DNA from 3 places in the Paenibacillus sp. FSL W7-1088 genome. Region 1 is predicted to be linked to each of the others. Evidence: riboswitches for the same ligand, from Rfam matches in the RefSeq annotation. Region 1 holds a riboswitch; each other region holds the start of a gene.
What was found. A riboswitch is a leader RNA that binds a small molecule or an ion and turns the genes downstream of it on or off. The one in region 1 is predicted to bind thiamine pyrophosphate.
Positions count from the first base shown of each region.

Region 2: it holds a riboswitch for thiamine pyrophosphate, as region 1 does, so the genes downstream of both, MKY42_RS02370 (ABC transporter substrate-binding protein) here and MKY42_RS19515 (thiamine phosphate synthase) in region 1, are expected to answer to the same signal.
Region 3: it holds a riboswitch for thiamine pyrophosphate, as region 1 does, so the genes downstream of both, MKY42_RS04695 (ABC transporter ATP-binding protein) here and MKY42_RS19515 (thiamine phosphate synthase) in region 1, are expected to answer to the same signal.

Region 1 covers NZ_CP150216.1:4,364,882-4,368,498, reverse strand. The annotation lists gene MKY42_RS19520 (ABC-F family ATP-binding cassette domain-containing protein) at 1-1,055, shown strand, start outside; TPP riboswitch at 1,120-1,229, shown strand; gene MKY42_RS19515 (thiamine phosphate synthase) at 1,468-2,142, shown strand; gene thiO (glycine oxidase ThiO) at 2,147-3,376, shown strand; gene thiS (sulfur carrier protein ThiS) at 3,373-3,576, shown strand; gene MKY42_RS19500 (thiazole synthase) at 3,580-3,617, shown strand, end outside.
Region 2 covers NZ_CP150216.1:491,239-494,855, forward strand. The annotation lists gene MKY42_RS02360 (ABC transporter permease) at 1-642, opposite strand, end outside; gene MKY42_RS02365 (MTH1187 family thiamine-binding protein) at 642-932, opposite strand; gene MKY42_RS02370 (ABC transporter substrate-binding protein) at 1,152-2,192, opposite strand; TPP riboswitch at 2,414-2,526, opposite strand; gene MKY42_RS02375 (NAD(P)-dependent oxidoreductase) at 2,672-3,427, opposite strand; gene MKY42_RS02380 (VOC family protein) at 3,446-3,617, opposite strand, start outside.
Region 3 covers NZ_CP150216.1:1,025,729-1,029,345, forward strand. The annotation lists gene MKY42_RS04685 (ABC transporter substrate-binding protein) at 1-111, opposite strand, end outside; gene MKY42_RS04690 (ABC transporter permease) at 229-1,074, opposite strand; gene MKY42_RS04695 (ABC transporter ATP-binding protein) at 1,061-1,828, opposite strand; TPP riboswitch at 1,998-2,100, opposite strand; gene hisC (histidinol-phosphate transaminase) at 2,206-3,327, opposite strand; gene MKY42_RS04705 (ATP-binding cassette domain-containing protein) at 3,352-3,617, opposite strand, start outside.

The DNA of each region.
Region 1 (3,617 bases):
GTCAACGTACGAAGGTATTGCTTGCCAAGCTTTTACTGGAAAAACCAACTGCTCTTTTGCTGGATGAGCCAACGAACTATCTTGATGTGGAACACATTGAATGGCTGACGCGTTACCTGAAGGATTACCCGTATGCGTTTATTCTGATTTCGCATGATACGGAGTTTATGAATGAGGTCGTTAACGTTATTTATCATCTGGAATTTGCCAAGTTGACGCGTTATGCAGCGAACTATAACAAATTCCTTGAAATGGCCGACATGAATAAGGCGCAGCATATTGATGCTTATGAGAAACAGCAGGAGTATATCAAGAAGCAGGAAGATTTCATCCAGCGGAACAAAGCCCGTGCTTCTACTTCCGGTCGTGCCAAGAGCCGTGAGAAGCAGCTCGGCAAGATCGAACGGATCGATCGTCCAGACGAAGCGGCCAAACCCACATTTAAATTCAAGGATGCCCGGGCGAGTAGTAAAATCGTCTTTGAGGGCATTGATTTTGAAATTGGATATTCGTATGCATTATTGCCCAAAATGACGATGACGATTGAGCGTGGCGAGAAAATTGCCATTGTTGGCTGTAACGGTGTAGGTAAATCCACACTGCTCAAGACCATCTTGGGAAAAATCCCACCAATCAGCGGTAAGACTTTCTTGGGTGACTATTTGGAGACAGCCTATTTCGAACAGGAAGTACGTGCAGGAAACATTACCCCGATTGAAGATGTGTGGAATGAATTTTCTCATCTGACACAGAATGAAGTCCGGGGGCATCTCGCACGTTGTGGATTGAAAAATGAGCATATCACCCGTCCGCTTAACGCGCTTAGTGGTGGTGAACAAGCCAAAGTTCGTTTGTGTAAACTTCTGATGCGTGAAAGTAACTGGATTTTGTTCGATGAGCCTACAAACCATTTGGATGTAACGGCCAAAGCAGAGCTGAAACGTGCCTTGCAAGAATTCAAGGGTACCGTGCTGCTCGTATCCCATGAACCTGATTTTTATGAAGATTGGGTTACCAAAACGTGGGATGTTGAAGCTTGGTCCGAGAAACAATAACGTAATAATTGGAAATGTACGGTGACAAAAAAAGGTGTCTATGGTAACATAGGCTACAGCTTCATATGAACACTAGGGGGGCCGCACGATGCGGCTGAGATGGAAGAATGCGATTCCGGACCCTTTGTACCTGATCTGGATCATACCAGCGTAGGGAAGTGGCGCGTTTCAGCTAATGACAAAGGGCGTTATCGATAACTTTGCGATATGGCCTGCAAGATGATTCATGCGGTTTCTAAGTATACAGCGTTGCGACTATGTTGGTTTCTGTAGTTGTTATGCATTATGTATATATAGAGTAATCCCATGCGACAGTCATTCAGTTGATCCATGAATTCTAAATTCGTGGCCACTCCCCTACGGGAGTGGCTTTTTTGTTGTTTTATATCCGCTTAAATCATACAAGAGGAGGGTGAACAGGACGGAAATCTTCCACGAACAGTTAACAACACGATTATTCGAACTGCATGTGGTTTCACCAGGTACAGGAGACTTGGACTCTTTTCTGAATATTGCTAAGGATATATGGCGGTGGGTCGATTATATCCACATACGGGAAAAAAAGCTGCCCCTTGAGCAACAGATGTATTGGGCGCAAAGTCTCAGAACACGAGGTGTCCCATTTAACCGAATCATTCTGAATGGCTCCACTCAGCTTGATCATCATGCGTTGCTTGGTGGTGTGCATTGGGGTCAAGCAGTTATTCGGAAATACGATAAGGATGTGTTGAGGAGAAACAATCGGCTTCGCGTAGGAGTATCGGTTCATTCTCTGGAAGAAGCAAAAGTTGCAGAAGAACGTGGAGCGGATTATCTCTTTTACGGGCATGTATATGCCTCACCCAGTAAACCAAATTTCGAGCCCAGGGGACTTGCTTCGTTAGCAGAGGTATGCGCTAAAGTTTCAATTCCGGTCATCGCGATTGGTGGGATTGCAACGGAGAATATTGCTGCCATTCGAACTGCTGGTGCCCGTGGAGCCGCTGTGATTTCGTCGATTTGGACGAATGATCAGCCGGAACTGGCTGCCGCTGCATTGCGACTGGCGATTACGGATTCAGAGAAATACGCCGAACCAAGGAGATGATGCCATGAGAAAGGAAGCAAGAAGCCGAAGCGGGAATCGTTCAGGGTATCATCCAGGCACAGTATCGAGGAGTAAAGTTGGAGCAGAATTTCGAGGCAAGCTTCATGCAGAAACCATTATTGTAGGCGGAGGCGTTATCGGTTGTGCTATCGCATGTGAACTCGCTACCCGAGGTTATGACGTTCTTCTGGTTGAGCGTGCTCGGATCGCTGGTGGAACTTCCTGTGCAGCCGCAGGCATGCTTGCCGCTGACAGTGAGGAATTTACTCATGCTGTGATGGCAAAGCTTGCCCGGCAGAGCAGAGCTTTGCTTCATGAGCAGAAGGAACGAATCAGTGCGCTTAGCGGCGTTGAAATGGGGCTGCAACAGCAAGGTTTTATTACTCCTTTTCGCTCATACAGTGAGGTCAGCAGTTACAAGAATAATCGATGGTCTACCTTATCTACAGAACATATTTGGTGGGATCGTGTCGCTGTCCAACAGGAAGCTTCATGGTTAAACAGGGATACGTATGGAGCATTTTACAGACCTTCCGAGAGCGAGGTTCTTCCTGTCAACTTAACGCAGGCTTATGTCAGATCTGCTCAAGCCATGGGTGCAAGGGTGATGGAAGGTGTACAGGATGTCCGTTTGCATACGGATGTGAATGGAGTGCAAGGGATCGAGACTTCAATAGGAACGATGACATCGAGAAATGTCATTATTGCTACAGGGTTACATGGTGAAGAATTGATGAGACATGTGGGTCTGAAATCGCCTGTTTTACCAGTAAAGGGAGAGATTGCAGCCGTGCAGTTTTCACCTCACCATGCCGGGTACAGGCCAGACAAAACGGTGTATGCAGAGGATATATATATTGTTCCCAAAGCTAATGGAGAAGTATGGATCGGTGCAACAAGCCTTCCTGGAAGAACAGATATGAACGTTTCGGTGCAAGGCATTCAGAAGCTGCTTGCAGCTGCAACAAACTGGATACCTGGCATAAAGGAAGCCCATTTTATCCGAGCGTGGGCGGGTGTCCGTCCTTCGACTCCGGATGGATTGCCTTATGTGGGGGCTTGCGAAAGTGTTCCCGGTTTATTCGCTGCTTTTGGACACTATCGTAACGGCATATTGCTTAGTGCGATTACAGCGAGCCTCATGGCTGACTTGATTTGTGGCAAAACCTCGGAAGAGCTGGGGATTCAGGACCTTAGTCCAGAACGTTTGAACACAAAGGAGATGTTGCAGTGAATATCATTGTCAACGGACAAACCATGCAAATTGAAGATAGCTTAAATCGTGTGGACAAATTGCTCCATTCATTTAATTTGCAAGTAAAAACCGTCGTGGTTGAGTTGAATCGTCAAATTTTAACGCGGGAATATCATGAAACGACCACTTTAAGAGACGGAGACCGAATTGAAATTGTACATTTTGTGGGAGGCGGTTGAATCATGTTGAGGATTGGGAGTTATACGTTTGAGTCAAGATT
Region 2 (3,617 bases), 3.4 Mb from region 1:
ATAGGCTGATTTTTGCAGCATCATATAATAACCGATCCCCTTATCTGCACCGATCCATTCGGCGATAATCGCACCCATGACGCTGTACGTAGCGGCGATTTTAATCCCCGAGAATACCGAGGGCAATGCATGTGGAAGTTCGAGCTTCCAGAAGATTTGGCCGCGTTTTGCACCAGCCATGCGCATATAGTTCATCATCGCTGCATCGGTGCGGGTCAACCCGTCCATAGCAGCTACAGCCACCGGGAAGAAGCAGACCAGGATGATAGTAATCAATTTGGGCAGCAGCCCAAATCCGAACCAGATTAACAGGAGCGGCGCGAGCGCGATGGTCGGAATATTTTGACTAAGGATAAGTAATGGATAGAGTGCAGATTTCAAAAATGGAATCAAATGCAGCACCATCGCAATCAGTAATCCCACGAGCGTACCTGCTGCGAACCCAATCAATGTCAGCTGGATTGTTGCCCATGCATGCATGCCAAGTCGATCTGCTTGGGACGCTGCTTCATGGGCGATGTCCGAAGGCGCAGGCAGCATCCATTTCTCAATATGGAACAGGGAGACAGCTCCCTGCCATATCGCTATAAAGAGAATAACCGCCACAAAGGGCGGCCATACGCTTTTCCAATAGGCATGCATTAGCGATATTTCTCCGTCAGGGTGTCCATGCTGAAGCCGCTTGGGCTATGGGCGATCTTGATCTGTGAGATGATGCTTGGACTGCCGGCTTCCACGAGAACTTCGTGCATTTTGCGGACAACCTCCAGCAGTTCCTCCAGTTCACCCTCCATCGTGGTATCCAGTGGATTAACCTGATATTTCAAGCCGGACTGCTGAATCACTTCAATGGCACGGTCAACATAAGGATAGGAATTTTCCCCATTTGGCGTTTTGGGAATGACTTGAATGCTAAGTAGTGTGCTTGCCATGAGAGATCACTTTTCCTTTCGGGTTAAATTGCATGAGTTAAACCAGCTTTACACTTTACCACTCCGATTGCAGTACCCTCTTCCGATCACTGTTATCCCCGGATTTCTTTAACAATTTTTAACGGAGGAAATCCGGGGATAAAGGTGAGCGCTTCGCTTCTTCAGATGGGTTCTGCACTCTTCGTTCTGGTGTAAAAAAAAGTTAAACTTAAACCATTTTTATTGGGGTAGAAACTCGTTCGTATACGCTTTGGATACATCTACCTGCTCATCGAGCAGTTTTTTGCTAAACATCCAATCTGTATAGTTCTGCCATACTTCCTGCTTTTGCTCACCCCAGCGCGGTGCGTCATCCTGATATTTCGGACTCAGCCACTTTTGGCTTGCGAGTACAAGGTCCTTATCCAGATCCGGTACGGCCTTGATCAGAATGTTCGCAGCGTCTTCGGGATGATCAATCGCATATTGATATCCTTCGGAAGTGGCTTTCAGGAATGCTTTAACCAGCTCGGGATCGTTCTGAATCGTCTTTTCATTGGTAACGAGTACAGGAGTGTAGTAGTCCAGTGCCTCGGAATAATCCTTCACATATAACATGTCGATCGGTTCGCCGCGCAGTTCGGCTTCAATACCCGTCCACGCGTAGAAAATCCAGGCAAAGTCGATATCACGTTTCACAGCGGTGAAAAAGTCGGCGTCACCCATGTTAATGTTTTTCACTTTGGATACATCGGCGCCTTCACCTTCCATAATGGATTGCATCACGGCTTCTTCTACCGGGGAGCCCCAGCCACCATAGGTTTTGCCTTCAAAATCTTTGGGAGATTTGATGTTCCGATCCACCGGAGCAGCAAATCCCGACGTGTTATGCTGAATAACGGCTGCGATGGACACGAGCGGTACGTCTTGTGTGCGGGCCTGAGTCACACTCTCCTGATAACTTACGCCAAAAGGCACTTCGTTCGAAGCTACCATCGTATCCGCGCCTCCGGCACCTGGCTGTACAATCTCGACATTTAAGCCTTCGGCTTTGTAAAAACCTTGATCTACGGCCGCATACAGGCCGGTATGATTCGTATTTGGTGTCCAGTCCAGCACTACTTTAATGTCCTTGAGGGCTGCGTTGTCACCTTCATTGCTGTTTTCGGTATTGCTGCTGCCAGTTTCTCCTGAAGGTGCAGCTTCTTTGCCGCCACATGCGGCCACAGCCACTAGTAGTACGCACAAGAGCATTAGGCCCATCATTTTACGCCATCTCATCTTCATTTCTCTCCTTCATGTTGTCCGGCCAGTGGCACGGGGTACTCCTTGGCTTCATATCCAAGCATCTTGCATAAATCGACAGATTTATACCAGCTATGATCCGGATGACGTCATTTTTTTTAGCTCTCTGGCTATATAAAAGAACATTAAAAAAGCGCCCCGTTAATCCGGGACGCGTGCAGGCGTTAGAGATGTGGCACTCAGCAAAGAGGCTGGGCCAATTCGATATACTCCGATTCCTACGCTGGCATGATCCAGATCAGGTCTAAGGGTCAGTATCTTGGTGGGATACACTCTCAGCCGGCCTATTCCGACTCCCCTGGGAAACTATGAAGTTACGGGCATTACTATGTGTAATTATAGGCCAGAGGCCTATGCATGTCCAGTCAGGAACTGGATGGGGACACGTATGAAGTTATCAAACAGGCCGTTATACATATGTATAACAGCCTGTTAAGATGTGTGATTTTCAACAATTATCGTGGCGAATCATATAAGGAAATCTGACTGAGTGCAAAAGCATCGGATTTCGGGTCATAGCCTACCTGTTTCTGAGTGGCTTCCAGATTCAACCGTTTAAACTTATTATTCGAGATCCCATGCAGTATGGTGAAGGGCTCCAGCTCTGTAGCTGTAATTGCTTTGAACATCAAATTACACAAGTCAGCCGGACTAATATACGCGCTCATATCCCTTGCCTCCAGCACGGGTCCATCCGGTTGAAAATCATCATATGCACCGATACGTATTGCAACACTTTGTAAACCTTCGGTATACGCAAAATAGGAAGCAAGCGATTCTCCAAAACATTTGCTAACCCCGTACAAATTCCGTGGGCGTGTCGGCATGTCTGGATAGACCTGAGCATCAATGGGATACCCCTCGATCGTCTGTGCACTGCTTGCCAGAATGACTCTTTGCACACCTTGGTCCTTGGCTGCACGGAATACATTAAATGTACCTTTGATATTGATGTCCAACAACGATTCATAGAATCCGGCATGCGGGGAAGGATCTCCCGCCAGATGTACAACCACATCCATGCCTTCGCAAGCGTGCTGACAGGCTTCGGGATCTGTCACATCCAGTGTCATGATCTCATGGTCTGTCCCTTGATACGTATGCAGTCTGTCGATATTCAAATCTGTTAGTCGCAGGTGAAATGCTTCTGACAAGTGTTGGGACACGTCACGTCCAATTTTTCCGGCTGCACCGGTAATTAAAATGTTCATAAAAATCAGCTCCAATTTTTAGCGCTGGAAGAACTCAATCCATTCCTTTTCAGGTCCATAGATGAAGAAATAACGGTAACCGTTAGGCAGTGTAATCATCTCTCCATCAATAAACTCGGCCTCGGTTTCTTTAATGCGGTTATACTCGGCCTCAAGGTCATCGACATGGATGGCAAAGTGGTGCACCGTA
Region 3 (3,617 bases), 3.3 Mb from region 1:
AGTTGAATCTGTGGCAGGTGTGTTGATACCCGTATTTCCGCATCCGCTGATGGTAAGCAACAGGGTCATGAGCAGAGTGGGGAGCAGGGAGTAGATATGTTTTTTCTTCATAGCTTCAAATTCCTCATTTCCTTTTATCTGTTTATCATTCATAAGTTTTACATTCCTGAGATGGGATAACGCTGCGCTGTAATTTTTAGTCGATAGCAGGGGATTGGGCAAAGCACACTACGTCTGTTTTGGCAGGTCTGCCTCCGGAAATGATCCAGCTTTTCTTCTACCTGCATGACGTGGTGTACCGAATCTTCTCTCCATCCATGCAAGGAGTACAAACAGGGCGATACCGAGCAGGGATAACAGCACAATGGCGGCGAACATGGCGTCCGTGTTCATATTGCTCGACATTCTGCGGCTGAAGTAACCAAGGCCCTTGCTTCCACCGAGCCATTCCCCGATCGTTGCACCGACCACACAATAAACCACAGACATTTTCATTCCCGAAAAGAAGGAGGGAAGGGCAAGTGGAATCTGGAGTTTGCGGAAAATATCCCACTTGCTGGCCCCCATCGTCAGTAGCAGTTCACGCTGCTCCGGATCACCCTGGCGCAGGCCATCGTAGGTGCTCACCACAATTGGGAAAAATGCGATCAGGAATACCACCGCGACTTTACTCCACAGCGTGTAGCCAAACCACAGGATGAAGACGGGGGACAAGGCAATCAGCGGGATCGTCTGACTGATCACGATGAAGGGATATAACGCTTTTTCAATCGACTGATTCATATGCATTCCCGTTGCAAGTGCAATTCCGGCACCAATGGACAAGCCAAAACCAACGACAACCTCCATCAAGGTAGCGGGCAGATGTGTACCCAGCAGAAGGTGGCGATGCTCATACAGGGAACGGACAATCGCCGTCGGGGCTGGAATGATGAAGGAAGGCACCCATCCCATACGCACAATCCACTCCCAGAGAGCAAGCAGCAGGATCATGAGCAAAAGAAATAGACCATAACGGGCAAGCCAACCTCTCACGCTATACTTCGTGCTATCTCTCAAGTTACCGTCTCGCATGCAATTGTTCCTCCAGTCGTCGTCTCATCTGAACGAGAGCGGGTTCGTAGATCATGTCCGAATGTCTTGGACGCGGCAAAGGTACCGTCAGATCCAGCAGCTGTTGGCTATGGCCCACCGGAGTTAACAGGATAATCCGATCACTGAGCAGCAGGGCTTCTTCAATGTCATGCGTGATGAACAACACGGTTTTGCCCAAGCCTTCCCAGAGCTCCAGCAGCCAGCGATGCATCTCACGTTTGGTCAGGGCATCGAGTGCGCCGAATGGTTCATCCAGCAGCATGAGCTGGCCACCTGTCAGCAACGTACGAAGCAGCGCGACACGCTGGCGCATGCCACCTGACAGCTCGTCCGGGTAAGCATGCGCGTGGCCAGATAAGCCAAATCGGTCGAGACCGGCCAGAATGTCCGCTCGAATTCGTACCTTATCCTGCCGACCTGGAGCAAGTTCAGCGGGGAGCATGCAATTCTCCATGACGGTTCGCCAGGGTAACAGGAGGTCCTTTTGCGGCATGTAGGCCACCTGCCCCAGTCGCTTTCCTTCCTGAACCCAAGGAATATTAATGGTTCCGTGGGTTGGCTCAAGCAGGCCTGCCAGCAGCTTGAAGAGGGTGCTTTTACCGGAGCCGCTGGAACCGATGAGCGAGACGAATTCGCCTTTGGCTACACGCATCGACACATTGGAGAGCACGGGGGAATCCCTTTTTCCCGGGAAGGCGTAGCTCATGTTATGAATGGTTATGTCGTTATCCATCTCGATCCGTTCCCCTTTATTATTCAAACTTCAAACTGCGTGATCTTTAATTACACCTTCTGATCTGCCCGAAGAATGCGAAAAAGACCCACCCATTTCCGGAGAAATGAGTGGGTCTGTAAGTTCAATTCACATTAAATTTCATCATCAACATGAAAAAATCCGCTTACTGAGAGGCGCTCCACTTCCCTCCGCTGGTATGATCCAGATCAGGTTCAAAGGGTCCGAATCGTTCGATTCGTCTCAGCCGCAAGGCTCCCCTAGTGCAATGATTAAGATATGCAGTTGTGTGTTCAGCATATATCACATGCAAGCAGAATGTAAAGAGGGCGGCTTAAAAGAAGTGTGCGTAATGAGAGTTAGGAAAGTAACCTATTCTAATCGTTTGAATGTAACAGTGAATCAAGCTCACTGATCAGCCGGACAATCTGCTCAGGTGTGCCAATCGTAATCCGAAGCCAGGTAGGCATACCGAATTCGGCACCGCCGCGGACAGAGATACCTCTGTTCAACAATTCTTTGGTAATCGGGCCGCTATCCTGCAACAGATCCACCATGATGAAATTGGTTTCGGAAGGGATGTAGGGTAATTTCCACTGATCAAAGGATTGCATTAACGTTTCCCGTCCCTGACGATTGTATTGCAGACAATGAGAAACAAATTCATGATCATCCAGGCTGGCCGAAGCAGCGGCTTGGGATGTGGCTGTCAGACTGATGGGCAGCTTGACCCGGTTAATGCCTTCAATGATGCTTTCATTCGCGATGCCATATCCAATACGCAGTCCGGCCAGTCCATATATTTTGGAGAAGGTCCGCAAAATAATCAGATTATTATACTGCTCCAGCAGCTTAACCGTATCAGGGTAATCTTCACTTTCCGCGAATTCATAATACGCTTCATCCAGGACAACCACGACATGGGAGGGAACATGTTCGAGTAAATCAAGCAGGGCATTTGCCGTGAAAATGGTTCCGGTCGGATTATTCGGATTGCACAGCCAGATGATTCGGGTAGAAGTATTAATCCGCTGCCGGAATTGCTCCAGATCCAGTGAATGGTTGACCAAAGGCACTTCATGAATGACCCCGCCTGCCAGCAGCGTAGCGCCCTTATACCAGTTAAAGGAGGGCACCGGAATGAGTGATTCCTCCCCGGGATTAAGATAAGCTTGGGCGGTAAGGGTGAGGAGCTCGAAAGATCCACTTCCAAATACCAGTTGGGAAGTACGAACCCCCAGACGTTCCGCAAGTTTGTCACGCAGCAGTTGGCTGGAACCGTCGGGGTATTGAGCCAAAAGATCGGAACTCAGCGATCTGACCGCTTCTGCTGCCAGCGGAGAGGAACCAAACGGATTCTCGTTTGCTGCGAGTCGATCCACACTTTCCAGTCCCAACTCCCGCCGGATCTGTTCCATGGATTTAGCAGGCGTATAAGCCGGAATTTGATTTAACAGGTCTTTAACAGGAGGAGAGGGAACGGGTGAAAGGGATTGCATAATCATGCCTTCTTTCCAGTGGAATTAGATCGAGAATGATATCTGTTTCTGGGCAATCTGCTGTGGTGTCTCTTGTGGAGGAGTCAACAAGCGATTCAGAATCAGGTTTTCAAAATGAGCAAACCCGCTGTCCCGAACGCGTGGCCGCTCCAGCGTAATACGGGTATCCATCGTTATATGACCATCTTCGATTAGCAGCACCCTGTCTGCCAGCGCAACCGCCTCGCTGACATCATGCGTGACCAGAATGACGGTCAGATCTTCTTCTACCCACAAGCGTTCGATTAATT